DNA from 2 places in the Paenibacillus sp. FSL R5-0378 genome. Region 1 is predicted to be linked to the other one. Evidence: a T-box and tRNA genes for the amino acid it is inferred to sense, from the RefSeq annotation. Region 1 holds a T-box; the other holds one or more tRNA genes.
The links. A T-box is a leader RNA that pairs with one kind of tRNA and senses whether it is charged. The one in region 1 lies ahead of tyrS (tyrosine--tRNA ligase), so its partner is inferred to be a tRNA-Tyr.
Positions count from the first base shown of each region.

Region 1 (16,119 bases):
ATCAGGCGCCGCTCATTCTGGAAGCGCTCGGGGGCAAGGACAACATCGTTCAGGTGGAATCCTGCATCACCCGGCTGCGGCTGACAGTCAAGAACGACCGCATGATCGACAGCAATGCGCTGAAGCTGCTCGGCTCCGCGGGGCTGATCAAGCTCGGCGGGGGCAACGTGCAGGTCGTATTCGGCACCTATTCGGAGCTGATCCGCGAGGAAGTGAACAAGCTGCTGCACCGGGATTTGCCGCAGGTTCTGTTCAGCGCGCCGGTCCAAGGGAAAATGATCCCGATCGAAGAAGTGCCCGATCATATTTTCGCCGCGAAGCTGGTGGGAGACGGGGTGGCGTTCATGCCGGAGAAAGGGGAGCTCGTGTCTCCGGTATACGGGACAATCATGCACCTGTACCCGACGATGCATGCCATCGGGATCTCGACACCGGAAGGGCTCGAGGTGCTGCTTCACATCGGCATCGATACGTCCCAGCTCAAGGGCGGGCATTTTACTGCGGTCGTACAAGAAGGAGACGCGGTGGAGCCCGGCCAGCTGCTGGTTAAATTTGATATCAACTATATCCGAAGTCATGCTTCATCGCTTGCCACGCCGATGGTGATCACCAACCCGGACCGCGTTAAGTCATGGAGCTTCGCTCCGTTCAAAGCCGTCAAGAAGGGGCAGACGTCGGTTATGTCCGTAGTTTTACACGACAGAAATGTTGGAGGTTTGGAATCATGATACAAGGCATCGGTGCATCTGCCGGGGTAGCGATTGGAAAAGCATTTGTACTGCCGAACTGGGAATGGGACCTGCCCGAGACCGGGATCGACGCAGTAGATCTGGCCAACGAATTTGAACGGTTGTATGAGGGGATACGCACCTCCAAAAATGAGATTGAGTTTATTAAAAACGAGTTCAGGGATATGGTCGGGGAAGAGGAGTCGAGCATTTTTGACGCCCATTTGGCCATCCTGGACGATCCGGTGTTCATGGATGAAATCCAGGGCGTTATTGAGCGCCAGTATAAAGCGGCCGAGGTCGCGGTAAAAGAGGCGATCGATCATTTCGTCACGATGTTCGACCTGCTGGATGACGAATACATGAAGGAGCGGGCGATGGACATCAAGGATGTCGGCAACCGCCTGCTCAAGCATCTGCTCGGCGCGCCGGAGATTACGCTGCCTGCGGATACCCAGCCGTATATCCTCGTGGCCAAGGAGCTGTCCCCGTCCCAGCTGGCGCATTTGAATCCTTCCCACGTGCTTGGCATCGTGACGATGGTCGGCGGGAAGACGTCCCATTCGGCCATTATGGCACGGGCTCTCGGTATCCCGCTCGTTGCGGGGCTGGAGAACAAGCTGAAGGATCCGATCCAGACCGGGGATTTGCTGGTCATTGACGGAGATACAGGAGCGCTGTATCTCAATCCGGACGATGCTCTCGTGGAAGAATATGTGCGGATCCGGGAACGCCAGCTGGCGAAGAAGGAGCAGCTGGAGCTGCTGGCTGCCGTCGAAGCGATCACGAAGGACGGCTGCGAGCTTCACCTGGCCGCGAACATCAGCTCCGCCAAAGAAGTGGAATCGGCCTTGAAATACGGCGCCAATGGCGTAGGGCTGTTCCGGACGGAATTTTTGTACATGGACCGCAGCACGTTTCCGAGCGAAGAAGAACAGTTTGAGGTGTACCGCCAGGTAGCCCAGCAAGTGGGTGAGCTTGGGGCGGTGATCCGCACGCTCGACATCGGCGGCGACAAGCAGCTGGATTATTTTGCGCTGCCGGATGAGGATAACCCGGTTCTAGGCTATCGGGCGATCCGGATCAGCCTTGACCGCCAGGAGCTTTTTCAGACGCAGCTGACCGCCATTCTTCGGGCGAGCGCGTTCGGCAGGGTGAAAATTATGTACCCGATGATTTCATCGGTCGACGAAATCAGACAAGCCAATGAAGTGCTGCATCGGGCCATGGCCGATCTTGACGCAAGGGGCATCGCTTACGACAAGGACATCCCGGTCGGCATCATGATCGAGATTCCCGCGGCGGTCATCATCGCCGATCTACTCGCGGAAGAATGCGACTTTTTCAGCATCGGCACGAACGATCTGGTGCAGTACGTATTGGCTGTTGACCGGATGAACGAGCAGATCGCCCATATGTATCATCCGTTCCATCCGGCGATTCTGCGGATGCTGCGCACGACGGTGGAAGCCGCGCACCGGGCGGGCATTCCCGTCAGCGTGTGCGGCGAAATGGCCGGCGATGAACGCTCGGTACCGATCTGGCTGGAGCTGGGCGTGGACCATCTGAGCATGTCGATCCAGTCCCTGCTGAAGCTGAAGCATCGGATACTTAACACGACGGCTTCCGATGCGAAGCGGACGGCGCAGACATGCTACCAGTTGAAGAGCAGCGTCGAAATCGAACGCCTGCTGACCGAATTTGCCGAGCCTGCCTGCGGAAATAACGAAAGCGTAAATCAGCCTCGGGGCGAAAAGGGCAGCAACGCTTCCTGACCGCCTGCCTGCCCCTGCCGTCTAAATACAGAAAAGAGCCCGCCGATCCACCAAGTGGACGGTCAGGCTCTTTTTTTTTGACCCGGCTGACTGCCTTTGGCCTGCTGCTTATTGCCCCGCAAGCGCATCGCAAAAGGCTTTGCCGTAAGGCGGAAGATCCGGCGGACGGCGAGCGGACACGATATGTCCGTCAGTGACAACCGCCTCGTCCTTCCAGATCGCGCCGGCGTTCTCCATGTCGTCCCGGATGCCCGGAGTGGAGGTCACGGTAACGCCCTGCAAAATTTTAGCCGAGACCAGCACCCAGCCTGCATGGCAGATTTGCCCAATAGGCTTGCGGTCCTCGTGCATTTCCTGCACCAGCTGCAGCACCTTTCCGTAACGGCGCAGCTTGTCCGGCGCCCAGCCCCCGGGCACCAAAATGCCGTCGTAATCCCGGCTGTCCACTTCTTCAAACGAATAGTCCGATACGGCAGGAACGCCATATTTGCCGATGTAGGAATGTCCCTTCTTGTCCCCGACCAGGTGCACCTCGGCGCCTTCCTCCCTCACCCGGTATACGGGATACCACAGCTCCAAGTCTTCAAACTGGTCATCGACGAGCGCAATGACCTTCTTTCTGGCTAATCTCATGTTCAGCATGCTCCCTCCTGAGTAAATGTCCTTATGTTTCCAGTGTAACAAAAATGAATAGAACAATCATGCTTTACAAGAAAGGGATGGGCCGTTTGGTAAATAAAACAGGTGGGCTGGAGAGGAAGGAATCCAGCGCGGGCAGGGCGAATACGAAGGGGAACGATGATTTTTACAATGACTATATAAAGATGTAAAAAGATATATGGGGTGGAAATATGGGATCAAAATGTAAATGTGGGGAAGTCCTTAGACTTGACCTCCGCACGGTGATGTATACCCGTAATGTAATCATACGGCATGTTCCGGTGCTTGCTTGTGACGATTGTTCGAATTATGAGCTGCTGCCATGCATGAGACCGGTGCTGAAGAAATGCGTCGAGACGCTCGGGGAGCGTCCTTCCCGTCGAAGCTTTTCTTTGGCAGACCACCATGAGCTGGCAGGAATGGTTCGCGAGGTGTTCCTGCGTCCCGACAGCCTGTCCCGCGAAGATTTGGAGCTGCAGATTGAAACCGAGGTCAGGGACCGTATCAACCTGCTTCTGGACTTATACAGCTTTGCCGAACAGACGGAGGACCACGAGTGGGTGGAAAATATCCGGGAGCGGCTGTCCCAGCTGTCGGCGATGCTCCCTGAATTGAACCAATTTTACGCCTGATTTACGTTTTACTGCATTTTTTCGGGTTTTTCGCTAGGTATGTTGGATTTTTCACGAGCTTTTTGATACGATAGATTCAGGATTTGAATCGAAAAAAGGGGATGTATATCAAATGGCGACAATGACTAAACTGACTACTAGCGATCAGCTGCAATCCGCATTGGAAGCCTCCACAGATAAGCCTCTGCTGCTGTTTAAGCACAGTACACGCTGCCCGATCAGCGCCGGGGCGTATCGGGAAATGATGTCTTACTTGGAAGATCAGCCAAATGAAGCCGTACAGTATGGTCTGATCCATGTTGTCGAAGACCGTCCGGTATCGATGGAAGCGGCGGATCGTCTTGGGGTGCAGCATGAATCGCCTCAGGTTATTCTGGTTCAAAATCAGGCGCCCATCTGGCATACGTCTCATTCTCATATTACTTCTGAAGTGATTAAAGAGCATTTGCAACAGCTGTAAGTGTAATCATTGCACAATGCAAAATTTTGTCGTATCATTGAGTTTAATGGGTTGACGAATGAAAATTTATTTGCAATGGAGAGAAGGAATTTGACGGTAACCATTTACGATGTGGCGCGTGAAGCAGGCGTATCGATGGCCACGGTATCGCGGGTTGTCAACAACAATCCGAACGTGAAGCCTCAGACCCGGAAGAAAGTATATGAAGCAATTGAACGTTTAGGATATCGTCCGAACGCGGTGGCAAGAGGACTTGCCAGCAAGAAAACGACAACCGTGGGTGTCGTGATTCCGGACATATCCAACTCCATTTTTGCGGAGATCGCCCGGGGTATCGAAGATATCGCCAACATGTACCACTACAATATCATTTTGTGTAACGCTGACAAGAGAAAAGACAAGGAAATTCGCGTCATCAACACGCTGCTTGAGAAGCAGGTGGACGGGCTGCTCTTCATGGGCGGAACCGTAACGGACGAGCATATTCAGGCTTTCCAGACTTCGGCTGTGCCGATCGTGCTCTGTGCGACGCGCGACGAGAACGGCATTTATCCTTCCGTGGATATCGATCATGAGGCGGCCGCCTTTGACGCGGTAAATACGCTGATTCGTCACGGTCACCGGGACATCGCCATGATCAGCGGAACGCTTCAGGACCCGGCGAACGGCTATGCCCGTTTCCAAGGCTACAAGAGAGCGCTGGAAGCTGCCGGCATCGAGTATCAGGAAGACCTGGTTCGCATCGGCAACTACCGGTACGAGTCCGGTGTGGAAGCGATGAAGTATTTCCTCGGGCTGAAGAAGAAGCCTACGGCGATCTTTGCGGCCACCGACGAGATGGCGATCGGCGCCATTCACAGCATTCAAGACGAAGGTCTGAAGGTTCCCGATGACTTCTCGATCATCAGTGTGGATAACATCCGCATGGCTTCGATGGTTCGTCCGCAGCTGACGACTGTAGCGCAGCCGATGTACGATTTGGGTGCGGTAGCGATGCGTCTCTTGACCAAGCTGATGAAGAAAGAAAATGTGGACAACCCTCGGGTCATTCTTCCTCACGAAACGATTTTGCGGCTCTCCGTAAGTCATGTGAACGAGGAATAAATAGACATATCCAAATATGAAAAAGGTTGAATACTCGTGAAAAAAGCTCCTTCAGGGAGCTTTTTTTGGGATGTGCGGCTCTTAACAGATACGATGCGGCCATGTGCCTGTTTTCATAGCCATTAAGTCCTAATCGTCTGAAATCATATTTTTGCACAAAAATAGCATCATCGAGAACTGACCGCTTGAAAGGATTGGAGATGACATGCCAGAAATGATAGGAATCATCGGAGCCATGGATGAGGAAGTGGAACTGCTCCTTGCCGGGATGGAAGGGGCGGAGACGGTTACGAAAGCGGGCGTCAAATATGCCCGGGGTACATACAGAGGCAAGCCGGTTATCGTTTGCAAATCCGGCGTGGGCAAAGTCAATGCGGCGGTAACGACGCAAATTTTGATCGACCAGTTTGGCGTCGGCAAAGTGCTGTTTACCGGTGTGGCCGGAGCCGTTCATCCGGAACTGAACATCGGCGATATCGTCATTTCGTCGGACTGCGTGCAGCATGATATGGATGTCAGCCCGCTCGGATATGCACGTGGCGTAATCCCTTACCAGGAAGTATCGGAGTTCAAGGCGGACGCAAGTCTCATCGCTTTGGCGCAGGAAGCTTGCCAGGCTCTCGGAGAGGTCAACTGCAAGGTGGGACGTATTCTCTCGGGGGACCAGTTTATCGCGAACGTCGATCAGGTATCCTGGTTTTATGAGCATATGGAAGGAGCCTGCGTCGAAATGGAAGGCTCTGCCGTAGCCCAAGTCTGCTATATGAACGGCGTGCCGTTTGTTGTGATCCGGTCGATGTCCGACAAGGCCGACGGTTCGGCACATGCCAATTTTGCTGAATTTACGGTGGCGTCGTCACGCCGCTCCCATGCGATTTTGGATTACATGGTGCAGCGGTTGTAGTCGGCGGCTCGACAAGCATCGAAACGATTGGAATCTAACTAAAAATCCCCAGTCCCTTGAAGAGAGGATGGAGCCTCACGATGATCGGCTCGCTTCGTCTCTCTTCCGGGAGACCGGGGATTTTTTCGGCTTGTCCGGCATATGGCAAAGGCCATCTCCGAAACATTGTGTATATGGTTAATACATAAATCGCTGCTGGAAACGGATCCGGTCAAACTGTTCCTTTGAGGATAGCGGAACGTCCCGACCGATGCGGACCATAAGGCAGTTGGCCGGATGGGAACAGATCTCCGGATCGTCGGTGGCGTACCATACCATGTCCACGACTTTCATCAGCCGTTCCATCATTTTGCGATAGTCCCATACGCTGAGGCCGCTGGTTTTGAGGTCCCAATGCCAATAATACTCGGTCGTAAAGACAATATAGGGTTCCATTTGGCCGCCTTCAAAAGCGGTTGTGATCATTTTCTGCCCGAGTCCCAGCGAACGGTAGCTGTTGGCCACCTCAATCGCTCCCAGCTCGATCAGGTCGGCCATATGGCCCTGCGACCAGCGTTCCTGCTCGTCCGGGTAATGGAAGGTGACATAGCCGACGATCACGTTTTCATCCCGGGTAATGATGATTCTCCCTTCCGGAAGGCCGGCGATTTCGATCAACGCCTTGTGCTGCTCGGCCGGCTTGCGGAAAGCGTCGAGATCCGGATGCATCGTAAGCTCCGCGAGTCTTCCCGGCGGTACGGGACCTTCGACAATCAGGCAGCGGTCCTCGCGGGACAGCGGATGGACATGATACAGTTTGAGGTGTTCCATCTGGACGCTCCTTTCTGCTTCTAACCTACTTATAGCAAAAAAACAAATAAATGAAAAGGGAATGGCAGGGGCATACATCCTGTGCTATAATATCTCTGACATAAATTAGTCACATTTTTTGCTGTTTCCGTAAGTGCTTAACCTGTATGCTATACCCTTTCAGCAATCATTCAAAACTCTCGTAAATCAAGTCATGATGTGTATGGTGTCAATCTATTGGCATGAACTCATACAAGATTGTAAGCGCTGCCCTAGCATGGGAGAACAGAGGGAGGATGAAAGTATGGATCAAATTCACAATGAAATCTTGCCGAGCGTGGTTTCATCATCCAATATGGGCGATTATGAACAGGCTCGTTCCGAGTTTCAATGGGAAGATGTGGAGAAACATTTCACCTGGTATGACACAGGCAAGGTAAATATGGCTTACGAGGCAATTGACCGCCATGTGGCGGAAGGACGCGGATCGAAGACGGCGCTCCTGTACAGCGATGCTTCCCGTGACGAGTCATATACCTTTGCGGAGATGAAGGAGCAGTCCGACAAATTCGGTAACGTGCTGCGTAAATACGGTATCGGTAAGGGAGACCGGGTGTTTATTTTTATGCCGCGGAGTCCGGAGCTTTATTTCTCCCTCATGGGTATTTTGAAAGTGGGAGCCGTCGTTGGACCGCTCTTTGAAGCGTTTATGGAGACGGCCGTCAAGGATCGGCTCGAAGACAGCGGGGCCGTCGCCCTGATTACGACGCCACAGCTGCTTGGGCGCGTCAAGAAGGATGAGCTTCCCGACTTGAAGCATATTTTCGTCGTTGGCGACAATGTACAGACGGACGACAGCATTATTGATTATAAGCAGGAAATGAACGAAGCGCCTGCGGACCTGCAGATCGAATGGCTGGACCGCAGCGACGGATTGATTATTCATTATACTTCCGGTTCCACCGGCAAGCCGAAGGGCGTATACCACGTTCAGAATGCGATGATTCAGCATTACTATACGGGGCGGATCGTCCTTGATCTTCGGGAAGACGATACCTATTGGTGTACGGCTGACCCGGGCTGGGTAACAGGGACATCGTACGGCATTTTTGCCCCATGGCTGAACGGGGTAACCAATGTCATCCGCGGCGGACGCTTCAGTCCGCAGGATTGGTACGGCACGATTGATAAATATAAAGTCACGGTGTGGTACAGCGCTCCGACTGCTTTCCGGATGCTGATGGGGGCCGGGGCCGATGTGATCTCCCAGTTTGACCTCAGCAGCCTCCGCCACGTTCTGTCCGTTGGCGAGCCGCTGAACCCTGAAGTCGTCCGCTGGGGCGAGAAGGTATACGGGCAGCGCATTCACGATACATGGTGGATGACCGAAACGGGCGGGCAGCTGATCTGTAACTATCCTTCCATGGCCATCAAGCCTGGCTCGATGGGACGCCCGCTTCCAGGGATCGAGGCCGCTATCCTGGACGATAATGGCAAGGAAGTGGCGCCATATACGATGGGCAATCTGGCCATTAAGGCCCCTTGGCCCTCGATGATGAACCAGATTTGGAAAAACCCGGCCAAGTATCAGGAGTATTTCAGAATTACCGGCTGGTATATTTCCGGGGACTCGGCATACATGGACGAAGAAGGTTATTTCTGGTTCCAAGGCCGGATCGACGATGTCATCAACTCGTCCGGCGAGCGGATCGGACCGTTCGAAGTCGAGAGCAAGCTTGTCGAGCACCCGGCGGTTGCAGAAGCCGGCGTCATCGGCAAGCCGGATGCGACGAGAGGCGAAATCATCAAGGCGTTTATCTCGCTTCGCGAAGGTTACACCGAGTCGCAGGAGCTTAAGGACGAGATCTACCGCTTCGTCAAAGAGGGATTATCGGCCCATGCTGCACCGCGCGAAATTGAGTTCAAGGATAAACTGCCGAAGACGCGTTCCGGTAAAATTATGCGGCGCGTGCTGAAGGCCTGGGAGTTAAACCTTCCGACAGGCGATTTGTCCACAATTGAAGACTAAGCACTGAATCTAGCGTTACCTTTGCTAACGGTAAGGGATAACGCCGTAAACAGAATAAAGAACAGCCGGTTGCTCAGGGTTATACCCTGACAGCCGGCTGTTTTCGTTATCCCGATTTTTCGGATAAACCGCTCTATACAATACAAGAGGCAATCCCATACCGGGATTGCCTCTTGTGATGCTATATCTGCTTGCCAGGTCCATTACTTTTTCTCAAAGTAGGCGCCCGGCGATTTTGGCGATTCGCCTGCGCTATTTACCGCAGATACGAAGAAGTAACCTTTGATTGGAGTCGATGTGGTGTACGATAAGCCAGGCTCCGTGCTGGTGCCTAATTTAACATACGGACCGTTCGGATTCGTACTGTAATAAACATCGTACTCTGTGACCATTTCCTGGGCTCCTGCGGCGGTCCACTGGAATTGGATTCCGGTCTCCGTAGCAGCCATTTGAAGCCCGCTAGGGGCGGCTGGAGCCGTCTGAGGCGCCTGTTCCGTTCCCGGTGTCTCTCCGGATGCCACACCGCCGTCCGGATTGTCCTGCCCGTCGTTTTGTCCTTGTTCCCCGGACGGATTGTCCGTGCCTCCGATAATGTTGGTCAATCCGCCGCCCAGGCCGACGGTCATGCTCGGTGCGGACTCCTTGCCGGCCACGTCCACGGCCGTGACATAGAAGCTGGATCCGCCGCTCGCAGCGCTGGTAAAGGATGACCCTTCTCCGACGAGGAGGCTGGCCTGTCTCCGGTAGGAGCCGCCGTTATCCGAGCGGTACAGCCGGTAGCCGACGACATCGGATTGTCCGGTAGGGCTGAAGGAGATGACGGCCTTGCTGCCGTTCCACGAGATCGAAGCGTTCGATGGGGCAGCCGGTGCGGCGCCGTCGTCTACGCGCGGATCGATCTTGGTCGGCATGTCGCTGTTGGCATCCCTCGGGATGTAGTAAGACAGCGCATTGTGGCCGCCCTTCATTTTGGCAAACGCGTTCTCCAGCTCTTTGATCAGCTCGGAAATCGGTTTTTCCCGTTTGACGACGACCTTCTCCTTGAGCATGTCATCCGGCGTACCATCCTGCGGGATATAGTTTACGCCGTTGTAGGTAATGTACTTCTCTTTGGCTATGCCGTCGTCGCTTTCCGTCGGAACGTATTTGCTGTTGAAAATGTCGGTCACGAACCGGTCCGTGAGCGATGTCGGCAATTTGCCGCTGTAGGCGGACACCGTCTTGGTTACGATGCCGTCCGGTTTATCGAACTTCGAAGTCTTGAACAGCTCCGGTTCTCTGTCGATCACCTCGTTCATCACGAGGGTCCAGATGGACTGGGCGCGTTTCTTCGCCGCCTTGGTGGTCAAGGTGTTCTTTTGTTCCTTATAGCCAGCCCAGACCCCAAGCGTCACGTCAGGGGAATAGCCCAAAAACCAGACGTCTCCGTAATTCTGGGTCGTACCCGTTTTGCCGACGATCGGCACGGTTTTAAAATGCTTGTAATTTTTGCGGACGACATCGCCGGTTCCTTCGGTGATGACGGTCCGCAGCATGTCGGTCATCAGATAGGCCGTCTGCTTGGAAAAAGCCTGCACCGGCTTGGCTTCGTGCTGATACACGATGTTGCCTTTGGAGTCGGTGATTTTTTCGATCATGTAGGCGTCGTTAAACTGGCCGTTGTTCGCAATGGCGCTGTAAGCATTGGTCAGCTCTTCAACCGTCACACCGTAAACGAGGCCGCCCAGCACGCCGGTCTTTGCACCATAATCATCCGGTTGCAGGGTCGTGATCCCGAGCTTCTTGGCAAAGCTCCAAGCGTTCTGGATTCCGACAACGTTATTGTATAGTTTAAGCGCGACCGTATTCACGGAATTGTTGAGTGCGGAGCGCGCCGTCATCAATCCTTTATATCCCGAAGTTGAGTTTTTGGGAATATGATACCCTTTTTGCCAGTCCGGCAAAATGATCGGCGAATCGTCAACCACGCTTGCCGGTTGAATTGCGCCGGACTCAATCGCCGGCAGGTAAGCCGCAATCGGCTTCATCGTCGATCCCGGCTGGCGGATCATCTGGGTCGCATAGTTCATCTGTTCTTTGTTAAAATCACGGCCCTCGATCATGCCGAGAATGGCGCCGGTCTTGTTGTTGATCATCATGGCCGCCGTTTGCTCGGCCCCCTTGGTTTTGCTGTCAGGGGAGAAGTTGCTGTCATCCTCGGCGATTTTATGCATCGTATTGTACACCTTTTTATCAATGGTGGTATAGATCCGATACCCGCCCGTGCTGAGCTGCTGCCGGGCTTCTTCAAGCAGGTCGCCGTCCTGCTTCGCATCGTCCCCGGGAACCTTGCCTTCCGCCTGCTCATTCAGCTGCATGATGATTTGGGCGCCTTGGCGCTCCGTTTCCATCATCAGATAAGGGAAGGTCGCGTATGCCTTCTCCACATGGGGAGCCAGCTGTTTACGGATGTCGAAAGCGAGCGCTTCCTTATACTGGGCTTCCGTGATTTTGTTCTCCTCAAGCATACGCCGGAGCACCAGATGCTGCCGGTCGATGGCGCGCTTAAAGTTAGCTTCGTTAAACTCGCCTTTGCCGTTGAAGGCCGAATATCTTGAAGGCAGCTGAGGAAGACCGGCCAAATAAGCCGCCTCGGCGACGTTCAATTTACTGAGATCACTAATATTAAAAATGCCTTTGGCTGCGGCCTGAATACCGTACAGATTGTAGCCGCTGGATCCGTTGCCAAACGGAACCTTGTTTAAGTATGCCGTTAAAATTTCTTCTTTCGTCATAAACCGCTCCAGCCGGAGCGCGAGCAAAATTTCCTTGAATTTCCGGTCTTCCGTTTTGTCCAGGTTCAGGAAAACGCGTCTGGCCAGCTGCTGGGTGAGCGTGCTTCCTCCGGTCTGCACGGATTCATGCAGAAGCTTCTGTTTGACGGCACGGAGCGTGCCCTTGATGTCAACACCCTTATGTGTAAAAAAGTTATTGTCTTCAATCGATACGACGGCGTCGATGACGATGGGCGGTATCTGCTTATACTCCACGGGGCGTCTGTCCTCATCGGTCCGAAGCTGTCCGATGGGGGTGCCGTCACGGAAGTAGGCGAATCCCGTAATGGAGTTCTCGCTCATCTTCTGGTCAATCAATGCCCTGGAACGGACCGGATCATCCTTCACGATGGAAGTGAGGTACCCGGCTGCCGTACCGCCGGCGAACAGCGCTCCCATAACGATAACGACCAGCGTCCACATCGCGGTAAGGCCGATGATGCGGCCGTAGGACCGTTTTTTCGGAGCGATCTGCTCTTCCGGCTTTTGTTTGTTATCTTCAACCATTCGTGGCTATCCTCCTTTTGACGGAACTATTATAGCATAAATTGCGTATTTTGAATGCAGAGATCGAATCGTGGCCAAATGGATGGCAAACATTGACTTTTTTCGGGTGTGTGGTATAAATAGGGTTAATCCAAAAAGAACATATCGTCAAAAGGCAAAGAAAGACTCCAGTAGAAGGGAGCCTGAGCTGATCAGAGAGCCGGTGGGTGGTGCAAACCGGCAGCCTCTCCCTTTGAATTACCGTCTTGAGCCGTCCGGAGGAACGCGCGTCACCAGGAGCGTAAGTAGTCTGGCACCGGACCTGGCAGTCCGTTATCGTAATGAAGTGAAAGCAGTATGTGGAAGGGAATCGTCCCGTAACGGCTGCTTTAATTAGGGTGGTAACGCGAGCAGGCTCCTTCTCGTCCCTTGGGACGCGAAGGAGCCTTTTTGCTGTACATTCTAACGGATCAGAGAGAGGTTGATGACGATGAACTGGGAACAACTCACGCCGGCCCAGAAGGAAGAGGTTGAACGCCAACTGGCTGTCATCAGGAGGGGGACGGTCGAAATCCTGCCGAACGAAGAGCTGGAACGCAAGGTGATCCGGTCGGTTGTGCAAGGACGGCCGCTCAAGGTAAAGCTGGGTCTTGATCCATCCGCTCCGGACATTCATATGGGGCACACGGTAGTGCTGCACAAGCTGCGGCAGTTTCAGGAGCTGGGCCATGAGGTGCAGCTGATCATCGGGGATTTCACGGGCCGGATCGGCGACCCGACCGGGAAATCGGAAACCCGCAGGCAGCTGACGGAAGAGGACGTGAAGCGGAATGCGGAAACGTACCAGGCTCAGGCGTTCAAAATATTAAGTCCGGACAAAGCGAAGGTATACTACAACTCCGAATGGCTCGGACCGATGACCTTTGCCGACGTGATCGGGCTCGGTTCCAAAGTGACGGTGGCCCGGATGCTGGAGCGAGACGATTTTTCCAAACGGTATGCCGGCGGTCTCCCGATCAGCATTCACGAGTTTTTCTACCCGCTGATGCAGGGCATGGATTCGGTGGCGCTGGAGACGGATATCGAGATCGGCGGTACGGATCAGACGTTTAATCTCATGATGGGCCGCACCTTGCAGAAGGAATACGGGGCAGAGCCGCAGGTGGCGGTCACGCTGCCGCTGCTGGAAGGGCTGGATGGCGTGCAGAAGATGAGCAAAAGCCTCGGTAATTACATCGGAATCGATGACGCACCGAACGAAATGTTCGGCAAAACGATGTCGGTGCCGGATGGGCTGATGGTGAAATACTTCGAGCTGGCCACGGATATAACGAATGAAGACCTTCAGATTCTGCGCGAAGGATTGGAAGGCGGCCGTATCCATCCAAGGGATGCCAAAATGAGCCTGGCGGCAGCCTTTGTCCGGATGTATCACGGGCAGGAGGCGGCCGAAGCGGCCCGGCAGCATTTCGTCACTGTCTTTCAGCAGCGTGCGCTTCCTGAAGATATCGAGCTGCGCGATATCCCCGAAAACGAGCTGCAGGGAGGGGCCATCCGGCTGGTCCGGCTGCTGACCCTTATCGGATTTGCTTCTTCCAACAGCGAGGCCAGAAGGAGCATTCAGCAAGGAGCGGTCAAGCTGAATGAAGTGAAAATCGAGGATCCCCATGCGGAGATCACGGTCCGGGACGGCGATATCGTTCAAGCGGGAAGACGCAAATTTGCCAAGCTCCGGCTGCTATAGAAGATGTAAGAAGCCGTGAGAAGGCTGGGAGAGGCCGGGGGATACTACCACGATACACAGGGCTGCCAGTCAGCCCTGTTTTTCATCCAGAATAAACAAAAAAGCCCGGAACATAAAGTTCCAGGCTTGGTTGCAGCAAATATTAACGGTTGTAGAATTCGACGATTTGTCTTTCGTCGATGTCTTGGGAAAGCTCGGCGCGCTCTGGGAAACGGATGTATTTACCTTCCAAAGCTCCATCGTTGTACTCCAGGTAGCCTGGCAGATGCGTACGGTTTTCCAGCGCTTCTTTAATAGAAGAGAGGCTGCGGCTTCTTTCGCGAAGACCGATCACGTCGCCTGTGCTTACTTGGTAGGAAGCAACGTTTACTTTCTTGCCGTTAACAGTCACGTGACCGTGAGCGACCAATTGGCGCGCTCCTGCACGGGAGTTAGCGAAACCAAGACGGTAAACAAGGTTGTCCAAACGGCTTTCCAGCAAGAACATGAAGTTTTCACCGGCAATACCTTGCATTTTTTGCGCTCTGTCGAACAGCGTGCGGAATTGCTTTTCACCCAAACCGTACATGTGGCGCAATTTTTGTTTTTCTTGAAGCTGCATACCGTAGTTGCTCATTTTTCTCCGTTGGTTAGGACCGTGCTGTCCCGGAGGAAAAGGGCGTTTCAATTCTTTACCAGTACCGCTCAGGGAAATTCCCAGACGACGGCTCAATTTGAACTTTGGACCTGTGTAACGTGCCATGTTATAGTAGACTCCTTTATTTTTCGAATAATTTACAGTAGGGCTCTATTTGCGCCGTATTTGTTTACCTGTGCGTTCTAGTACGAACCGCACAACTGACGGGAAAGTTCAGCCGCTGTCCTGTCAGCAACAAATGACGTGAGGGTGACACAACGTTACGCCCAAATCAAGACTATATTGCAGTCTTTTTCAACAATAGATTTTATATTATAGAGTAGGCAAAAGTCAAGGCCTGACATTGTGCTGGAAAAGTCTAATTTTGTCGATAGGGCTATAGTCCTAAAAAAGTAGGACGAATATCTGAAATATGAGTGCAAAATTGCTTGGAACAGAGTAGAATATGATTATTATAACACATCCGACATAACCCGACTTTGTCAGGGGATTTTCATATTGCAAGGATGACAATGATTGATTGTGATTCTATGGTGCCTTGAAAGACACCCTCTGGGCACGGTGTAAAGGAGCGCCTGTCTATGTCAGAACACCAACGAGAAACAACCAAGCATCAAAGCCTGTTCCAGACGAATACCGAGCTGGCGTTTCCCTCAGAGTCGGCTACTTCCTGGCTGCAGGAGATCGACTTGTCCATTCATGATTTGCCCTATGTGGATCACGTGATTCAGGAAGCCTTTCTCCAATGGCGCACTGAAGGGCAGGCGCTGACGTTAAGCGGACAAGCCCTGTGGGCCGTGACGGATTACGAGGGGCGGTGGATCGAAGGCGATGAAGCTCTCCTTGCGGAACCTTTCTGCGGTTTGACGGGAGAGATCGGGCGCTGCCTGGAGTCCGGGGAACAAGTCTGGGTCCATCCTGATGACCCGGCGGATCGCGGAAGCTCCTGGGTCACGACGGTTATTCCGGTCTTTACACGCCGGGACCATGCGCTGGTGTGCCTTCTGGTCTGCGGAATCCCCGCACGCTTTTTTGATGAAGGAATCCGGGACACCGTTGCCGCGATGGCGCTTCACTACCGTTCCTGCCTGTACAAAAGCTTTAAGTTCGCCCTCGTATCGGATATTCTGAAGGTACAGGAAAGCACGGAACGGGAAGCCAACCGCCGGTCCATCCTGTTCCAAATCATGCAGCGGATGCATGATCAGATCGACGTCGAAACCGTGCTGACGGAAGTTCTGGACAGCCTTGAAGTACTGTACCCCACCATCCGGGCGAGGCTGCTCATGTCCCAGGACCATCAAAGCCGCAATCCGCGGGTAGAACCGCTCGTGTTTCACCCCTGGGGCGAGGATATC
Region 1 covers NZ_JBBPAY010000001.1:5,782,927-5,799,045, reverse strand. Annotated here, with positions in the region: gene MKY74_RS26900 (glucose PTS transporter subunit IIA) at 1-728, shown strand, start outside; gene ptsP (phosphoenolpyruvate--protein phosphotransferase) at 725-2,503, shown strand; gene MKY74_RS26890 (type 1 glutamine amidotransferase domain-containing protein) at 2,612-3,136, opposite strand; gene MKY74_RS26885 (hypothetical protein) at 3,490-3,795, shown strand; gene ytxJ (bacillithiol system redox-active protein YtxJ) at 3,908-4,255, shown strand; gene ccpA (catabolite control protein A) at 4,346-5,359, shown strand; gene MKY74_RS26870 (5'-methylthioadenosine/adenosylhomocysteine nucleosidase) at 5,565-6,263, shown strand; gene MKY74_RS26865 (GNAT family N-acetyltransferase) at 6,441-7,073, opposite strand; gene acsA (acetate--CoA ligase) at 7,357-9,081, shown strand; gene MKY74_RS26855 (transglycosylase domain-containing protein) at 9,285-12,401, opposite strand; T-box leader at 12,550-12,813, shown strand; gene tyrS (tyrosine--tRNA ligase) at 12,871-14,124, shown strand; gene rpsD (30S ribosomal protein S4) at 14,267-14,866, opposite strand; gene MKY74_RS26840 (sensor domain-containing diguanylate cyclase) at 15,343-16,119, shown strand, end outside.

Region 2 (16,119 bases), 4.1 Mb from region 1:
ACGGTAATTTCGATACGTGTTCCCTTGCCGGGCGCCGTAATAATTTGGATCGATCCGCCGATTTCGTTGACGCGTTCCTGCATATTGGAAAGGCCGTAAGAAGCCTGTTTTGTCTCGTTTAGTTCAAAGCCCTGGCCGTCGTCACGCAGCATGACCCAGACCATGTCTTTCTTTTGGTGAATCCGGATTTCCATCTTATCCGCTTTGGCATGCCGGAGCGTGTTAGACATCGCCTCTTGGATGATGCGGAACAGATGGTTTTCGATTCCTTTTACCAGGTGGATGCCTTTGTCCATCTCAAACACGATTTCCATCGGAACCTTCACTTTGAGCTCTTTGATCAGCTCGCCGAGGCCTTGCTCCAGCGGCTTGCCTTCCAGATAGACCGGCCGGAGATGCAGCAGCAGCGCTCTCATTTCTGATTGGGCCACGGCGGCCATTTCTTCGATGAGCGCCACCTGGCGCTGGGCCTTGTCAAAATCCTTCTCAAGCGTCCTCCCCACGGCCGTCGCCGTCATCGATATCGCAAACAGCTGCTGGGATACCGCATCATGCAGCTCCCGCGCCAGCCGCTGGCGCTCCTCTACGATCGCGGATATCCGCGCCTGCTCGGCCAGCTGGGCATTATTCGTGGATAAGCGCTGAAGGGAGTTGACCTGCTCCTCCCACTTTTTGCTGATGCGTCCAAGCTGCTCGCCAAGGCGCCCGACCTCGTCGCTGCCAAGCTCCGGTACGGAGCGGGCGACGTTCCCTTTTTCCCAGGAGAGCAGCGTTTCCCGCAGCCGTTCCAGCTTCAATTTTACCCGATAGCTCTGATAGAACCCGAAGATAGCTCCCAGACCGATCGGAACCAGGATCAGCGTAGCACCGGCCTGCAGCGTTTTTTGCCAAGAATCAAACGGGGCCAAATAACCATATGTATAAAGTACGTAAAAAATGATCAGGAGCATAACAAAAGAAAGAAGGGCCCCCTCGCCCATGCTCCGGGAGACCATATTAGCCGGTTTTCTGGTTTTCATCAGGGAACCCTCCTCCTATGACAGATCAATATCAACATCTCCTACCAGGTAGGAAATATGGAATTTAACTTTGTATTCGCTGGTCTCATAATTAGGGGATTTCCAGTTCAAACGGTTCATCAAGCCGTTATCCCGGTGCCCTCTGAAATCGATCGCCCCGAACAGGACGAACACTTCAAGCTCCACCCCGTAATACTCCGGAATTTTAATGTCCGTATCCCCCATGATGCCTTGAAACATCATCACCGTACGGTGTTCCTCGGGGATCGCAAGCGACAAATCCAGATCGGCTTCGTTGATGACATGCCAGACGCTTTGGCTTCTCATAGCCCAAGGGACCTGGTCCCAATTGTAATGACCCGAAAAACCCTGCTTCTGCAGGTACCCATCCCGGTTTTGTACCTTCCTTGCCTTTACAAAAAACCATCCCAGGGAGATCAGCGCAATCCCCAGCACGATCAGCAAATGATCAATCAGCAGCAGGATGGCTCCGACCGCAACGAGACGGTAGCCCCTCTTCACTTTTCCGCCGCGAATCGTATAAATTCCCATAAGAATGAATAAGAGGGCGACGATGGTAAAAAAGCCGACCCACCTGCCGAAGAGCATGAGGAGGCCGATCCCGATGAGAATCAGCGCAATGAAGCGATTTCTTTTTTCCATGCCGCACCTCCTTATGATGTCTTGGTTTATCGGAAAAGTAAGACCGGAAAAGCCATAGGGTTGTGACGGGCACACTCCTTATGGCTTCACCGGGATCCAGGAAGATGTGAATGAGGTCTCGCGCCCTTATTCCATTCTTCCTAGCATATCATATTGTCCGCAGAATTGAATACTTATTCTTTATTCGATTTGGAAGGAGCGGCAGCCGGCGGGTTCAGCTTGCTTTTCAGCGCGCTGAGCTGTTCTTCCACCTTCAGCTGCTTCTCCGCATCGACCGGGCTGGTGAAAGCGGATGTTGTTTCCGGACGGTAAGGGGCACGCATCACATCGGCTTCAGCTTCCATTTGCATGATCTTTTCTTCCATGCGGTGGAATCCAAGGGACGCGCTGCCGCTTTCGATCGTATGCAGGCTGCTGATTTGAGACATTTGCTTTTTGGCTTTCGCCATTTGCGCACGGGCTACGAGCTCATTGCGCTTGTTGCGCATTTTGTAGAACTCGTCTTTCATGTCATGGAGTTGCTGTACCAGTTCTTTAGCTTGTGCCTCGGATTGAGCGTGCAGTTCTTGGTACTCGGACAGTTTTTGGTCAAAATAAATCTTTTCCTCGAGCAGCTTGCGCGCTACTTCTTCCTGGCCGTTACGAAGTGCCAGTTCAGCTTGTGCCTCACGTTGGCCGGCCATCTTCACGGCTTCTTCCACGCGCTGCTTCATGCGGCGTTCATTGGCCATTTGCTTCGCTACTGTAACTTCCGCGTCATGGATTTCTGCCTCCATATCGCGCAGATACTGGTTCAGCATAATTACCGGATCTTCAACTTTATCCAATACCTCGTTCACCGATGCTTTCGTCATATCCTTAATTCTTTTAAATACTCCCATGTTTTACACTTCTCCCTTCTCGTACTTAGATAATTTTTTTTTCAATTCCTCAAGCTCTTTCTTCATGGCTTTCTTCTCGATATCTTCCATCATGGCGTCCAGGTCGGATGCGGACGAGCTGTATCCGCCCGGTCTGCCTCCGCCGTAAGGCGAACCGTTGTATTTGGCTCTAGGGTCAAAAGATTGGGCACCATAAGCGTCGTTGCCTTGCTGACCGTTGCCGTAGTAGCTGCCGGACCCCATACTATTGCCGTAGTATCCGCCCCCAGCTGCCCCCGGTCCCGGTCCATATGGATTAAAAGGTGTCGTAGGTTCTTTAGGGATGACCAAAGCCGCGATAAAGTAGATGAACAGCGTGGTCCCGCCGGTAAATGGGATACTGATCAAAAACAGGATCCGCAGCAGCGTGGAATCGATGCCAAAGGTATCGGACAGACCGCCGCACAAACCGGTGACCATTTTATCGCGGGTCGATCGGTATAGCTTGCTCATGACGTTACTCCTTTCCGCTGTTGTTCAGCTTTTCCTTCAGGCGGGCCAGCTCCCTTTCCAGCACGCTGGATACCGTTCCGCTGGCTTGCTCGAACAGTTCCTGACCGCCGCGGCGCAGATCGCGCAGACTGCGTGCTTCAAATTCCCAATCGGAAATGCGGTCTTCCAGACGGTTGAACATCTTGGGAACATCCTGTCCGCCAAAACCTTCCATGCGCTGATTCATCCGCTGCTGAAGTCTGAGGGTTTCCATCCGTGCCGCGTAGTATTGACGTTTGCTGTACACGGTTTGGTACTCCAATTTCAGGTCGTTCAGTTGATTTTCCAGCTCGGTGAGCGACTGGCGGGTTGTATCCAGCAGTCCTCCGTATTGCTCGAGCTTTTCTTCATAGATGATTTTTTCCTGCAGTGCGAGCTTGGCTAGATGATCCTCGCCGGCCTTCAGAGCCAGCAGCGCCTGCTCCTCACGCTTTTCCTTCATGTTGGATGCCTGATCCACTTGCTGCTTCAGCTGTCTCACGTGAGCGGAGTACTGCTGAACGAGCTTCTCGGCTTCCATAATATCGTCACGCGTTGATGCCAAAAACTGATCGATCAACCGTACCGGGTCCTGACTTTGTTCCAAACGTTCATTTAATGTCGCTACGGTGATATCCCGTACCCTGCGAAATACGCTCATCTGTTTTTGCTCCCTCCTTATAAGCTGTGATCGCCTATTCGTTTGATTGTATTTATTGAAGGTAATTCTTTGTTACCGTTACATCCACTTCGACGACTTCTTACCTTTCAGCAGCATAATCCCGAACACTACCAGGGCAATTCCCAGCAGCGGTCCGATGATCCAGGACAGCTTCGCCAGAAGTCCCATGACACCGAATGCGAGGATAATCGTACCGATGACCACCTTACCTCTGCGAATTCCATAATAGCCGAGCACGATCATCAGGATCGGGAAGATCAATCCGATCAGCCTGCCGAATAATGGAGCGAATACTCCCAGGAGCATCAGTGCCCCGATTGCGATCAATACGATCGCCCAACCAGAAGTTTTATTTGTTCTCATGCATTGTCACCGCCTTTCGTTTGTATCAACCTTATGACTCTATTTTAGGTTCAATCCGGGTTTTCCAAAACGGACCCAAGACGGTTTTTAATCCTAGACCTAAGTCGGGGGAAGGCTCGGACCTTAGACGAAGCAAGCTTTTTCTGCATGTAACGCGGCAGCCACATCCTCCACTGGCAGCTCCAATTGCCCGTTTATAGGGCATGATCAACACGCTCTGGAACTTCAATGAGCAGTTTACTTATACAATGCTTGGGATAGGGAGTCGTTGGAGGCTCTGAGCAAGGGATTTAGCACTTAGCTAAAGAAACATAGAGCCTGTTTAACCCGGTTAAAGCTGGCTGGAATGGTTTATCAGCTTTAAACAAGGATGGGGAAAACGTTCAAAGGGAGTAATGGTAGAACGAACGGATTGATCAGAGGATCTTTAAATACCATACAGTCATACAAATAAACGCAATACGAATTATAATGGCCGTCTTTCAGCGGGATGTCATCAGGTGGCTGATTGGAAGGAGAAGTGCAAGTGTACAGCAGGATGAGGGATTAACGAACGACGAACGATGGCTCGGTGTACAATGTTAGTCTATACAAGAAAAAGCCTTGGATATTTTCCAAGGCTTTTCTCTATGATGCCGGTGAAGGGACTCGAACCCCCACGGTTTCCCTCACGATTTTGAGTCGCGCGCGTCTGCCAATTCCGCCACACCGGCATATTCAGTTAAAAAAAATGGCGCGCCCTAAGAGATTCGAACTCCTGACCTTTTGATTCGTAGTCAAACGCTCTATCCAGCTGAGCTAAGGGCGCATATGAAGTTAATGGAGGCGCCACCCAGATTCGAACTGGGGATAAAGCTTTTGCAGAGCTGTGCCTTACCACTTGGCTATGGCGCCGAAATCAAATGGAGCGGACGACGGGAATCGAACCCGCGACCCTCGCCTTGGCAAGGCGATGCTCTACCGCTGAGCCACGTCCGCTTAAACTGGCTGGGGATATAGGATTCGAACCTATGCATGACGGAGTCAAAGTCCGTTGCCTTACCGCTTGGCTAATCCCCAACAAGATTGTCATTATAAGTTATGGGGCGATCGATGGGACTTGAACCCACGAATGCCGGAGCCACAATCCGGTGCGTTAACCCCTTCGCCACGACCGCCATAATAAAAGATATGAAGCTGTATTTCGAATGGCAGGGGCAGCAGGAATTGAACCCACACTAACGGTTTTGGAGACCGCTGTTCTACCTTTAAACTATGCCCCTATAATAAAACTGGTGGAGGCTGATGGATTCGAACCACCGAACTCGTACGAGAACAGATTTACAGTCTGCTGCGTTTGGCCACTTCGCTAAGCCTCCATATGGTGCCGGCGAGAGGACTTGAACCCCCAACCTACTGATTACAAGTCAGTTGCTCTACCAATTGAGCTACACCGGCTTTTATGCTTATTATTAAATTCATGGTGGCTCGGGACGGAATCGAACCGCCGACACGAGGATTTTCAGTCCTCTGCTCTACCGACTGAGCTACCGAGCCTAATTTTGTTTCTATCAAGAGTATTATTGCAACAAACTAAACTCTCAAGAAAATAAATGGCGGAACCGACGGGATTCGAACCCGCGATCTCCTGCGTGACAGGCAGGCATGTTAGGCCTCTACACCACGGTTCCACGGCCAATTATGTATCTCCATAAATAAGGAGATAAATTGCGGGGGCAGGATTTGAACCTGCGACCTTCGGGTTATGAGCCCGACGAGCTACCGGACTGCTCCACCCCGCGTCATTAAAAAATATTTATTTTCTTTAAAGTATACATGGTGGAGGCTGAGGGGATCGAACCCCCGACCCTCTGCTTGTAAGGCAGATGCTCTCCCAGCTGAGCTAAGCCTCCATAAGAAACACTTTTAATATCTTAGCAGATAAACCACTAAAAAGGCAAGCATTTTTTCTTTTGGATTCTCATCCCTGAAGCTAATAATTAAAGTGGTGACCCGTATGGGATTCGAACCCATGTTACCTCCGTGAAAGGGAGGTGTCTTAACCCCTTGACCAACGGGCCAAACTATAATGGCGGAGAGAGAGGGATTCGAACCCTCGAGACGCTTTTGGCGCCTACACGATTTCCAATCGTGCTCCTTCGGCCAACTCGGACACCTCTCCATAATGGCTCCCCGAACAGGACTCGAACCTGTGACAACTCGATTAACAGTCGAGTGCTCTACCAACTGAGCTATCAGGGAACAATATTTAATTCAAGTGTTTGATCACCTGAAAACTAGATACGAAACGAATCTACATTTTATATTTTTTGGATAAGCCCTCGACCGATTAGTATTGGTCAGCTCCATGCATTGCTGCACTTCCACCTCCAACCTATCTACCTCGTCGTCTACAAGGGGTCTTACATACTGGGAAATCTCATCTTGAGGGGGGCTTCACGCTTAGATGCTTTCAGCGCTTATCCCGTCCGTACGTAGCTACCCAGCCATGCTCCTGGCGGAACAACTGGTGCACCAGCGGTACGTCCATCCCGGTCCTCTCGTACTAAGGACAGCTCCTCTCAAATTTCCTACGCCCACGACAGATAGGGACCGAACTGTCTCACGACGTTCTGAACCCAGCTCGCGTACCGCTTTAATGGGCGAACAGCCCAACCCTTGGGACCTACTTCAGCCCCAGGATGCGATGAGCCGACATCGAGGTGCCAAACCTCCCCGTCGATGTGGACTCTTGGGGGAGATAAGCCTGTTATCCCCAGGGTAGCTTTTATCCGTTGAGCGATGGCCCTTCCATGCGGTACCACCGGATCACTAAGCCCGACTTTCGTCCCTGCTCGACTTGTAGGTCTCGCAGTCAAGCTCCCTTCTGCCTTTGCACTCTTCGAATGATTTCCAACCATTCTGAGGGAACCTTGGGGCGCCTCCGTTACTCTTTAGGAGGCGACCGCCCCAGTCAAACTGCCCACCTGACACTGTCCCCATACCGGATCACGGTACCAGGTTAGAACCTAGATACGATCAGGGTGGTATCCCAACGGCGCCTCCACCCAAGCTGGCGCTCAGGTTTCAAAGGCTCCCACCTATCCTGTACAGATCGTACCCAAATCCAATATCAAGCTGCAGTAAAGCTCCATGGGGTCTTTCCGTCTTGTCGCGGGTAACCTGCATCTTCACAGGTATTAAAATTTCACCGGATCTCTCGTTGAGACAGCGCCCAAGTCGTTACGCCATTCGTGCGGGTCAGAATTTACCTGACAAGGAATTTCGCTACCTTAGGACCGTTATAGTTACGGCCGCCGTTTACTGGGGCTTCGGTTCACAGCTTCGGGGTAAACCCCTAACCGCTCCCCTTAACCTTCCAGCACCGGGCAGGCGTCAGCCCGTATACTTCGCCTTGCGGCTTCGCACAGACCTGTGTTTTTGCTAAACAGTCGCTTGGGCCTTTTCACTGCGGCCCCCTCGTGCTATTCACACTACCGGGGCACCCCTTCTCCCGAAGTTACGGGGTCATTTTGCCGAGTTCCTTAACGAGAGTTCTTCCGCGCGCCTTAGAATTCTCTTCTCGCCTACCTGTGTCGGTTTGCGGTACGGGCACCTTCACCTGGTTAGAGGCTTTTCTTGGCAGTGTGAGATCATGACCTTCGGTACTGTAATTTTCCCTCCCCGTCACAGCCCAGCCTTAAAGTGTGCGGATTTGCCTACACACCAGCCTCACTGCTTGGACGAGCATCCATCAGCTCGCGTCACTACCCTCCTGCGTCACCCCATCACTCATAACGGTTTACGGTGGTACAGGAATTTCAACCTGTTGTCCTTCGATTACGCCTGTCGGCCTCACCTTAGGTCCCGACTTACCCTGAGCGGACGAGCCTTCCTCAGGAAACCTTGGGCTTTCGGCGGATCAGATTCTCACTGATCTTTTCGTTACTCATACCGGCATTCTCACTTGTATACGCTCCAGCACTCCTTACGGTATACCTTCAACGCTGTATACAACGCTCCCCTACCCCTGATGCATACGCATCAAGCCATAGCTTCGGTGGTGTGTTTAGCCCCGTTACATTTTCGGCGCAGAGTCACTCGACCAGTGAGCTATTACGCACTCTTTCAATGGTGGCTGCTTCTAAGCCAACATCCTGGTTGTCTGTGCAACTCCACATCCTTTCCCACTTAACACACACTTGGGGACCTTAGCTGATGGTCTGGGCTGTTTCCCTTTTGACAATGGATCTTAGCACTCACTGTCTGACTCCCGGTTACAAGTCAATGGCATTCGGAGTTTGACTGAGCTTGGTAACCCTTGCGGGCCCCGCACCCAATCAGTGCTCTACCTCCACGACTCTATTCACCGAGGCTAGCCCTAAAGCTATTTCGGGGAGAACCAGCTATCTCCGAGTTCGATTGGAATTTCTCCGCTACCCCCACCTCATCCCCGAATTTTTCAACATTCGTGGGTTCGGGCCTCCAGTGCGTGTTACCGCACCTTCACCCTGGACAGGGGTAGATCACACGGTTTCGGGTCTACGTCCACGTACTTAATCGCCCTATTCAGACTCGCTTTCGCTGCGGCTCCGGCTTCTCACCTTAACCTTGCACGGGAACGTAACTCGCCGGTTCATTCTACAAAAGGCACGCCATCACCCATAAACAGGGCTCTGACTTCTTGTAAGCACACGGTTTCAGGTTCTATTTCACTCCCCTTCCGGGGTGCTTTTCACCTTTCCCTCACGGTACTGTTTCACTATCGGTCGCTAGGGAGTATTTAGCCTTAGCAGATGGTCCTGCCAGATTCATACGGGGTTTCACGTGCCCCGCACTACTCGGGATCCGTCTCGGAGGGAACTGACTTTCGGCTACAGGGCTTTTACCTTCTATGCCGGGCCTTTCCAGACCTCTTCGCCTAACCAATTCCTTTGTAACTCCATGTGAGACGTCCCACAACCCCGGCCAGCAAGCTGACCGGTTTAGGCTGTTCCGCGTTCGCTCGCCGCTACTGACGGAATCACTCTTGTTTTCTCTTCCTCAGGGTACTTAGATGTTTCAGTTCCCCTGGTATGCCTCAATCTGTCCTATGTATTCAGACAGAAGTGACTGACTATTACATCAGCCGGGTTTCCCCATTCGGACATCCCCGGATCAAAGCTTGCTTACAGCTCCCCGAGGCAGTATCGTTGTTCGCCACGTCCTTCATCGGCTCCTAGCGCCTAGGCATCCTCCGTGTGCTCTTAGTAGCTTAACCATGCTACTTTTAAGACTTAACTTGTTGTGACACAAGTTCAGCTAAAAGGATATTTCTAAAACGCAGATTCGTTTCGTTATCTAGTTTTCAAGGATCAAATCATCCAGTCTCGCGACCGGACTTATATCATACCAAATCCCGAATCGCTTGGCTACAAGCAAGTTCTGGAAATCGTATGCGAGAGTTTGAACTCTCAAAACTGACCAACGAGTGAGTAACTAGCCGACCGGCTAGATTTAGTATTTGAATGCTTCCATCGCAGGAAGCGATTCTCCATAGAAAGGAGGTGATCCAGCCGCACCTTCCGATACGGCTACCTTGTTACGACTTCACCCCAATCATCTACCCCACCTTCGGCGGCTGGCTCCTTGCGGTTACCTCACCGACTTCGGGTGTTGTAAACTCTCGTGGTGTGACGGGCGGTGTGTACAAGACCCGGGAACGTATTCACCGCGGCATGCTGATCCGCGATTACTAGCAATTCCGACTTCATGCAGGCGAGTTGCAGCCTGCAATCCGAACTGAGACCAGCTTTGATAGGATTGGCTCCACCTCGCGGCTTCGCTTCCCGTTGTACTGGCCATTGTAGTACGTGTGTAGCCCAGGTCATAAGGGGCATGATGATTTGACGTCATCCCCGCCTTCCTCCGGTTTGTCACCGGCAGTCATTCTAGAGTGCCCACCCGAAGTGCTGGCAACTAAAATCAAGGGTTGCGCTCGTTGCGGGACTTAACCCAACATCTCACGACACGAGCTGACGACAACCATGCACCACCTGTCTCCTCTGTCCCGAAGGAAAGGTCTATCTCTAGACCGGTCAGAGGGATGTCAAGACCTGGTAAGGTTCTTCGCGTTGCTTCGAATTAAACCACATACTCCACTGCTTGTGCGGGTCCCCGTCAATTCCTTTGAGTTTCAGTCTTGCGACCGTACTCCCCAGGCGGAATGCTTAATGTGTTAACTTCGGCACCAAGGGTATCGAAACCCCTAACACCTAGCATTCATCGTTTACGGCGTGGACTACCAGGGTATCTAATCCTGTTTGCTCCCCACGCTTTCGCGCCTCAGCGTCAGTTACAGCCCAGAGAGTCGCCTTCGCCACTGGTGTTCCTCCACATATCTACGCATTTCACCGCTACACGTGGAATTCCACTCTCCTCTTCTGCACTCAAGTCACCCAGTTTCCAGTGCGAACCAAGGTTGAGCCTTGGCCTTAAACACCAGACTTAAATGACCGCCTGCGCGCGCTTTACGCCCAATAATTCCGGACAACGCTTGCCCCCTACGTATTACCGCGGCTGCTGGCACGTAGTTAGCCGGGGCTTTCTTCTCAGGTACCGTCACTCCGATAGCAGTTACTCTATCGGACGTTCTTCCCTGGCAACAGAGCTTTACGATCCGAAAACCTTCATCACTCACGCGGCGTTGCTCCGTCAGGCTTTCGCCCATTGCGGAAGATTCCCTACTGCTGCCTCCCGTAGGAGTCTGGGCCGTGTCTCAGTCCCAGTGTGGCCGTTCACCCTCTCAGGTCGGCTACGCATCGTCGCCTTGGTGAGCCGTTACCTCACCAACTAGCTAATGCGCCGCAGGCCCATCCGCAAGTGACAGATTGCTCCGTCTTTCATCATCCCCTCAGGAGAGGAAATGAGATATCCGGTATTAGCTCACGTTTCCGTGGGTTATCCCGGTCTTGCAGGCAGGTTGCCTACGTGTTACTCACCCGTCCGCCGCTAACCATCAGGAGAGCAAGCTCTCCATCAAGTCCGCTCGACTTGCATGTATTAGGCACGCCGCCAGCGTTCGTCCTGAGCCAGGATCAAACTCTCCAAGAAAGTTTGTGACTCATTTTGAATCTGACGAGATTGATTTAATCTCAATCGCTCCGGTCATAAGACCGTCGCGTTTATACTCACTCGTTGTTCAGTTTTCAAAGATCAAACTTCGTTTCGTTGTCATCGCTGTGTTTCAGCGGCGACTTTTATAATATATCATATTGCCCATCTTTTCGTCAAGTATTTTTTTAATTTCTTTTAAAATCTTGTCGAATTATCAGGTTTCAAGGAAACCGTCATTGAATGGGGCGAGATATAATTTAACACATAAACAATAATGGAGTCAACCACTTTTTGAAATCCGCATGTCTCTTCAAATTTCCCCAATCTTCCCCGAACTATACCCTTAGAGAAGTATTAAACGGATATACACGGTGAATCTGCATTTCCCAAACACTACACAGCTACACGCGATTGTTCACAGTACCTCTTTACCTTTGGAAAACAAAAAAAGAGGGACCCTCCCCTCTCTTCCGAACCTACATATATACAATTGCAAATACAGTCATTCGGCGGAATAGCGAATCCCCTGATTCCCGTAAGTCGCCCCTTCGCTCCAGACCGCCGTTTCACGTACCAGCGACCGGTTGACCAGCGTCCGCAGTACCAGCGGCAGCTTGTTGCTGATCATATCGAGCTCGGGATGATGAGCCAGCTCTTCCACACTCCAGGGCTTCGGCCGGCTTCTCAAAATGTTCAGCAGCAGCACCGTGCACTCGGCCATCTTGGACATGACTGAAAACTCACAGGCAAGCATGACCAGCTCGACGCGCTGAGCGAGCGTTTCCGTACTCTGGGTTAGTTCTTCATACAGTTTATGAATGGCCGTGTTAAGTCCCCGCACCTGCTCCCATACGGCTTTCTCCGGGAGAACCTTCTGCTCGATCAGCTCGATCTTGGCCCAATGCTTCAACGAATTCAGCACACTGTGGTAAGCATCCGTGTAAAAGCCTTCCTGCATATAACGTTTGGCTTCCACGTACATCCATAGAAAATGTGAAAATTCATACAGCATCTTCCGGTCCCTCAGCGGCTGCCTGAATTCAATGAAATCTTGGCGAAGCTGGGCCAGCCGGGCATACGGATCGTGAACGATCTCTCCCTCCATGAAACATTTCACCAGGTCCCCCTTCTCGCCGGCCACCAGCCAACGCCGAAGCGAGCCCAAACTGACATGCAGCACTTGGCAGCGCAGTTCCCCTGCCATCGTATGTTCTACGGTTAACGGTTTATCTTCTTGGTCGCGAACGATTAGTATAATAAGATCAAAGTCATGCAGCAGCGATCCATCAAATTTATGACCCTCTTGGCGAAAAATAATAGTTCCCATGGCATCGACATAAACCGACTCTCCATAAAAAAAGGACAAATTGGACAAATTCACGTCTCCCTCCATGCATTCCTTGGCGAAAGTGAGCCAATTCAGTTATAATATACTTCTACATGTCCATGTCAGTTCCTTCTTTTTGTAAATACAACAAATTTGATGATAGGAGCTAAAGATTCATGATTTTCAATCAAGCGAAAATTAACGCTTTTCGTCTTTGGGGCCTGCTGCTGACGATGCTGGGTATGGGTCTGATGGTTCTGGGGACGGCCGGTATCGTATTTTGGGGACATGCCGGTAAGGTGTTCGCAGCCATCGGTCTTGTGATTGGCCTGATTTCCATGATGGGCAGCCTCGGAATATATTTCTGGGCCGGCATGCTGTCGACCAGCGCGCTGCAGCTCGAATGTCCGGAATGTCACAAATTGACCAAAATGCTCGGAAAAACCGACCGCTGCATGTTCTGCCGCACGATCCTGACGCTGGATCCCAACCAGGCGAATATTACTCCCGAAGAGCTGCAAGCCGCTCAGCAAGGCCAGGGAGCCCAAGCAACGCCGCATCATCATTAAATACAAAAAAACCGGTACGACCTGATCACAGGCTGTACCGGTTTTTTATTACATAAAGTATAAGTGCTGATTCAATAAGGTAATTACTGCTGTATTCCTTTTAACACTTTCCAGGCATCCTCCGTCCCGAAGCTTCGCGTCCATGCCGCAACGCCGCCCAATTTGAGCGACTTGGCCAAGTCCACTCTCGCCTGCAGGGATACCGCGTCTTCAATCCATATTTTTTTCAGGACTCCGTCTTCCTTATACTCCACATAATGCTGCTTCACGTCTTCCAGATACTTCGGCTTCAGTTTCTTTTCGGCCAAAATATCTTTGACGGTCTTCATGCCGACCGCTTTGGAGGACACTTCGACTTTCCCGTTCTTGCTCGCTTCCGACCAGATCCGCGTATACAGCGGCACGGCCAGTATCAACTTCTGCGGCGGCACGTCGTCCTCATCCAGGATCTTTCGCGCAGCCGCTTCCGCCCAAGGGAGGGAAGAAACCGAGCCGGCTTCCGGACTTGATGCCCAATGCTCATCGTAAGCCATCAGCATAATAAAATCCGCGGCTTCGCTCAGTGCACTGCGGTCCAGAAATTTAGACCACAGCTCGCTGCTTGATTTCGGCGTGACGTCAACCGATAAGATCAGTCCTCGATCCTGTGCCAGCGGCTTCAATTCACGCACAAACTGCGTAATATTGGGTCCGTCCTTCGTTTTTACATTTTCAAAATCGATGTTGATCCCGTCCAGATGATACATCTGCGCCAGCTCCAGCAGCTGGCTGATCGTATTCAGCCGCGTTTCGTAGGTGGCCATCGCGCTCGTAGTTATGTCCGCATCGAAGCTGTTATTGATCAGCCCCCATACCTCCATCTTGCGGGCGTGGGCTTTATTCACATAGGCCATATCCGCATTGCTGCGCACGTTGCCTTTGCCGTCGATAATGCTGAACCAGGTCGGGCTGACGACGTTGACACCGTCCAGTCCGTCCAACACGGCCGGATCGGGTTTGTTCTGGTAGACTGCTTCCCACGCCAGGTTGACGGGTTTGCCTTTCCAGCTGCGCTCCGCCCGGGTTGGCGGGATAGGCGGAATTTCGATCGTCTTTGTGTCCCCAAGTGAGACTTCATCCTTGCGGACATACCCGCTGTAGCCGTTATCCATCTGGGCGAAATACCAGGATCCCTTCGAATCCCAAATCCGCAGAGGGGTACCACCCTTCATGTCAGCCAGAATCGGCGAATGGATGGAATCCCCCTTTCGGAGCTTCACCTTATCGTCAGGCTGGCCTTTGGCCGTCCCCATCTGTATGGTATCCCCGGCTTTCATCAAAATGACGGCACCCGTAGCGGCATCCTCATGGATGTTAACCCCGTACAGTTCCTTAAGCGGCTGAATCGGCATGTACGGCACGCCGTCCTTTTCCTCCGGAGCAAACCGGAGCTCAACCGGCTTGTTGTTCAGCTGCGCTTTTTTCTGTCCTGTCTGCAGCCGCATGACCCGCACCGGCGTCGTCAAAATGATGGACTGGGTCCCTGATTCATATCGAATCGTCGGATCCACCACCTTCTGCAGTACCGGCAGCGGAAGCATCAGCTGTTCTCCGGCTCCTTCGGCTGGTTCTGCCTGAAGCTTCCCTTCCACGAAAATAGGCTTGTCCATGCCGCGCCAATCCGGTTTTTCATGCAAAGGATTCGGTAGAATTTCGGTCACTGTCAGATAGGCCCCGGCAATGATCAGGCACAAGCCCAGGAATATCGTAAAGCGCCTCCCCGCTGAGGGGCGACGTCTGCGTCTTCTTCTGTTCACTCGCTAATCCTCCGTCATTTTATTCAAATTATGCCTTCCGGTAGGTTCCGGATGATCGGAAAGTGCTGCCTGAAAAACAAAAACGTGAAGAATCCTTTGCAGGAGTCCGCACGTTTCAAAAATCATTGTTCTTTGCAAGAACTGCATATCCCATAAAGCTCCATCCTCAAGTCCTTGACCTTGAATCCAGTGCTCTGTTCCGCTGTATGCTCCACATCCTTCAGGGAAGGATACATGAAATCTTCAATTTTGCCGCATTTCTCGCAGATCACGTGGAAGTGATCCGACACGTTGGCATCAAAGCGGCTCGAATTATCTCCATAGGTCAGCTCATGGACCATTCCCGCTTCCATAAACATCTTCAAATTGTTATATACGGTCGCGACGCTCATGCTCGGAAACTTGGGCTCGAGTGCGCGGTATATCTCATCCGCCGTCGGATGGTTCATGGACTCCATCAAATAGGCCAAAATCGCATGACGTTGGGGCGTAATCCGAACACCTGTTGCCTTCAGTTGTTCTAGTGCATGTTGGACTCGCGTAGACATGATTCCCACCGCCTTTAATGTTTTAACATAGTCGTTAATAACTTTATTGTACGTTTATCTTTTGAGCTTTGTCAACGGACCCCGCCCCACAGAAGCCGTTAAAGCTTCCATGTTCATCCTTTTCTAATATTTATTCACATTTAGTTCGCTGTTGCCTTCGACATGGATCGTATAATCACCGGTGCCGATTTCGCCGGTAATGCTCTTCTTGTCCACGACAAACTCGGGGAACATATTATGAATATCGCCATAGCTGATCGTTCCATCAATAGCGTAGTTGCCTTCCCCTGGCAGATCAAGGATAAGCTCCCCGACAGCGCTGTAGATGTCCCAGTTTCCGCCGACGGAGCTCGATCTTGCCGTAATATCGCCGTTGAGCGACTCTGCCGTCAAATCCGATTTGATGTCATCCACATAAATGTTGCCGTTCTTGGTGCTTACATTGATTTTTCCCTGGGCCCGAATGACCGACAGATTCCCGACCTGGGATGTCAGCGCAACAGAATCGGAAACATCGATCGCCTCCATATTCCCCCGGTTGGTCGTGAGATCAACCGAGCCGGTAACGTTCGCGGCCTGAACACCCCCGTTCAGCGTTTTTCCTTTAACCTGCCCAAGAATATGGTTCAGCTTAAGTTCGCCATTTGCACTTTCCAGCGTAATTTGCTCAATGGCCTCAACATTATT
Region 2 covers NZ_JBBPAY010000001.1:1,640,732-1,656,850, reverse strand. Annotated here, with positions in the region: gene MKY74_RS07530 (sensor histidine kinase) at 1-1,019, opposite strand, end outside; gene liaF (cell wall-active antibiotics response protein LiaF) at 1,035-1,682, opposite strand; gene MKY74_RS07520 (PspA/IM30 family protein) at 1,856-2,563, opposite strand; gene MKY74_RS07515 (PspC domain-containing protein) at 2,567-3,055, opposite strand; gene MKY74_RS07510 (PspA/IM30 family protein) at 3,060-3,734, opposite strand; gene MKY74_RS07505 (LiaF transmembrane domain-containing protein) at 3,813-4,118, opposite strand; tRNA gene MKY74_RS07500 (tRNA-Leu) at 4,752-4,831, opposite strand; tRNA gene MKY74_RS07495 (tRNA-Arg) at 4,850-4,926, opposite strand; tRNA gene MKY74_RS07490 (tRNA-Cys) at 4,939-5,012, opposite strand; tRNA gene MKY74_RS07485 (tRNA-Gly) at 5,022-5,096, opposite strand; tRNA gene MKY74_RS07480 (tRNA-Gln) at 5,103-5,177, opposite strand; tRNA gene MKY74_RS07475 (tRNA-His) at 5,200-5,275, opposite strand; tRNA gene MKY74_RS07470 (tRNA-Trp) at 5,307-5,380, opposite strand; tRNA gene MKY74_RS07465 (tRNA-Tyr) at 5,391-5,476, opposite strand; tRNA gene MKY74_RS07460 (tRNA-Thr) at 5,480-5,555, opposite strand; tRNA gene MKY74_RS07455 (tRNA-Phe) at 5,579-5,654, opposite strand; tRNA gene MKY74_RS07450 (tRNA-Asp) at 5,712-5,788, opposite strand; tRNA gene MKY74_RS07445 (tRNA-Met) at 5,826-5,899, opposite strand; tRNA gene MKY74_RS07440 (tRNA-Val) at 5,935-6,010, opposite strand; tRNA gene MKY74_RS07435 (tRNA-Glu) at 6,104-6,178, opposite strand; tRNA gene MKY74_RS07430 (tRNA-Ser) at 6,188-6,279, opposite strand; tRNA gene MKY74_RS07425 (tRNA-Asn) at 6,284-6,359, opposite strand; rRNA gene MKY74_RS07420 (23S ribosomal RNA) at 6,428-9,357, opposite strand; rRNA gene MKY74_RS07415 (16S ribosomal RNA) at 9,637-11,189, opposite strand; gene MKY74_RS07410 (nucleotidyltransferase-like protein) at 11,695-12,573, opposite strand; gene MKY74_RS07405 (DUF2614 family zinc ribbon-containing protein) at 12,696-13,088, shown strand; gene MKY74_RS07400 (glycosyl hydrolase family 18 protein) at 13,172-14,884, opposite strand; gene perR (peroxide-responsive transcriptional repressor PerR) at 15,007-15,432, opposite strand; gene MKY74_RS07390 (DUF4097 family beta strand repeat-containing protein) at 15,556-16,119, opposite strand, start outside.
Region 2: it has a tRNA-Tyr gene. The T-box ahead of tyrS (tyrosine--tRNA ligase) is inferred to sense a tRNA for this amino acid. The anticodon was not compared.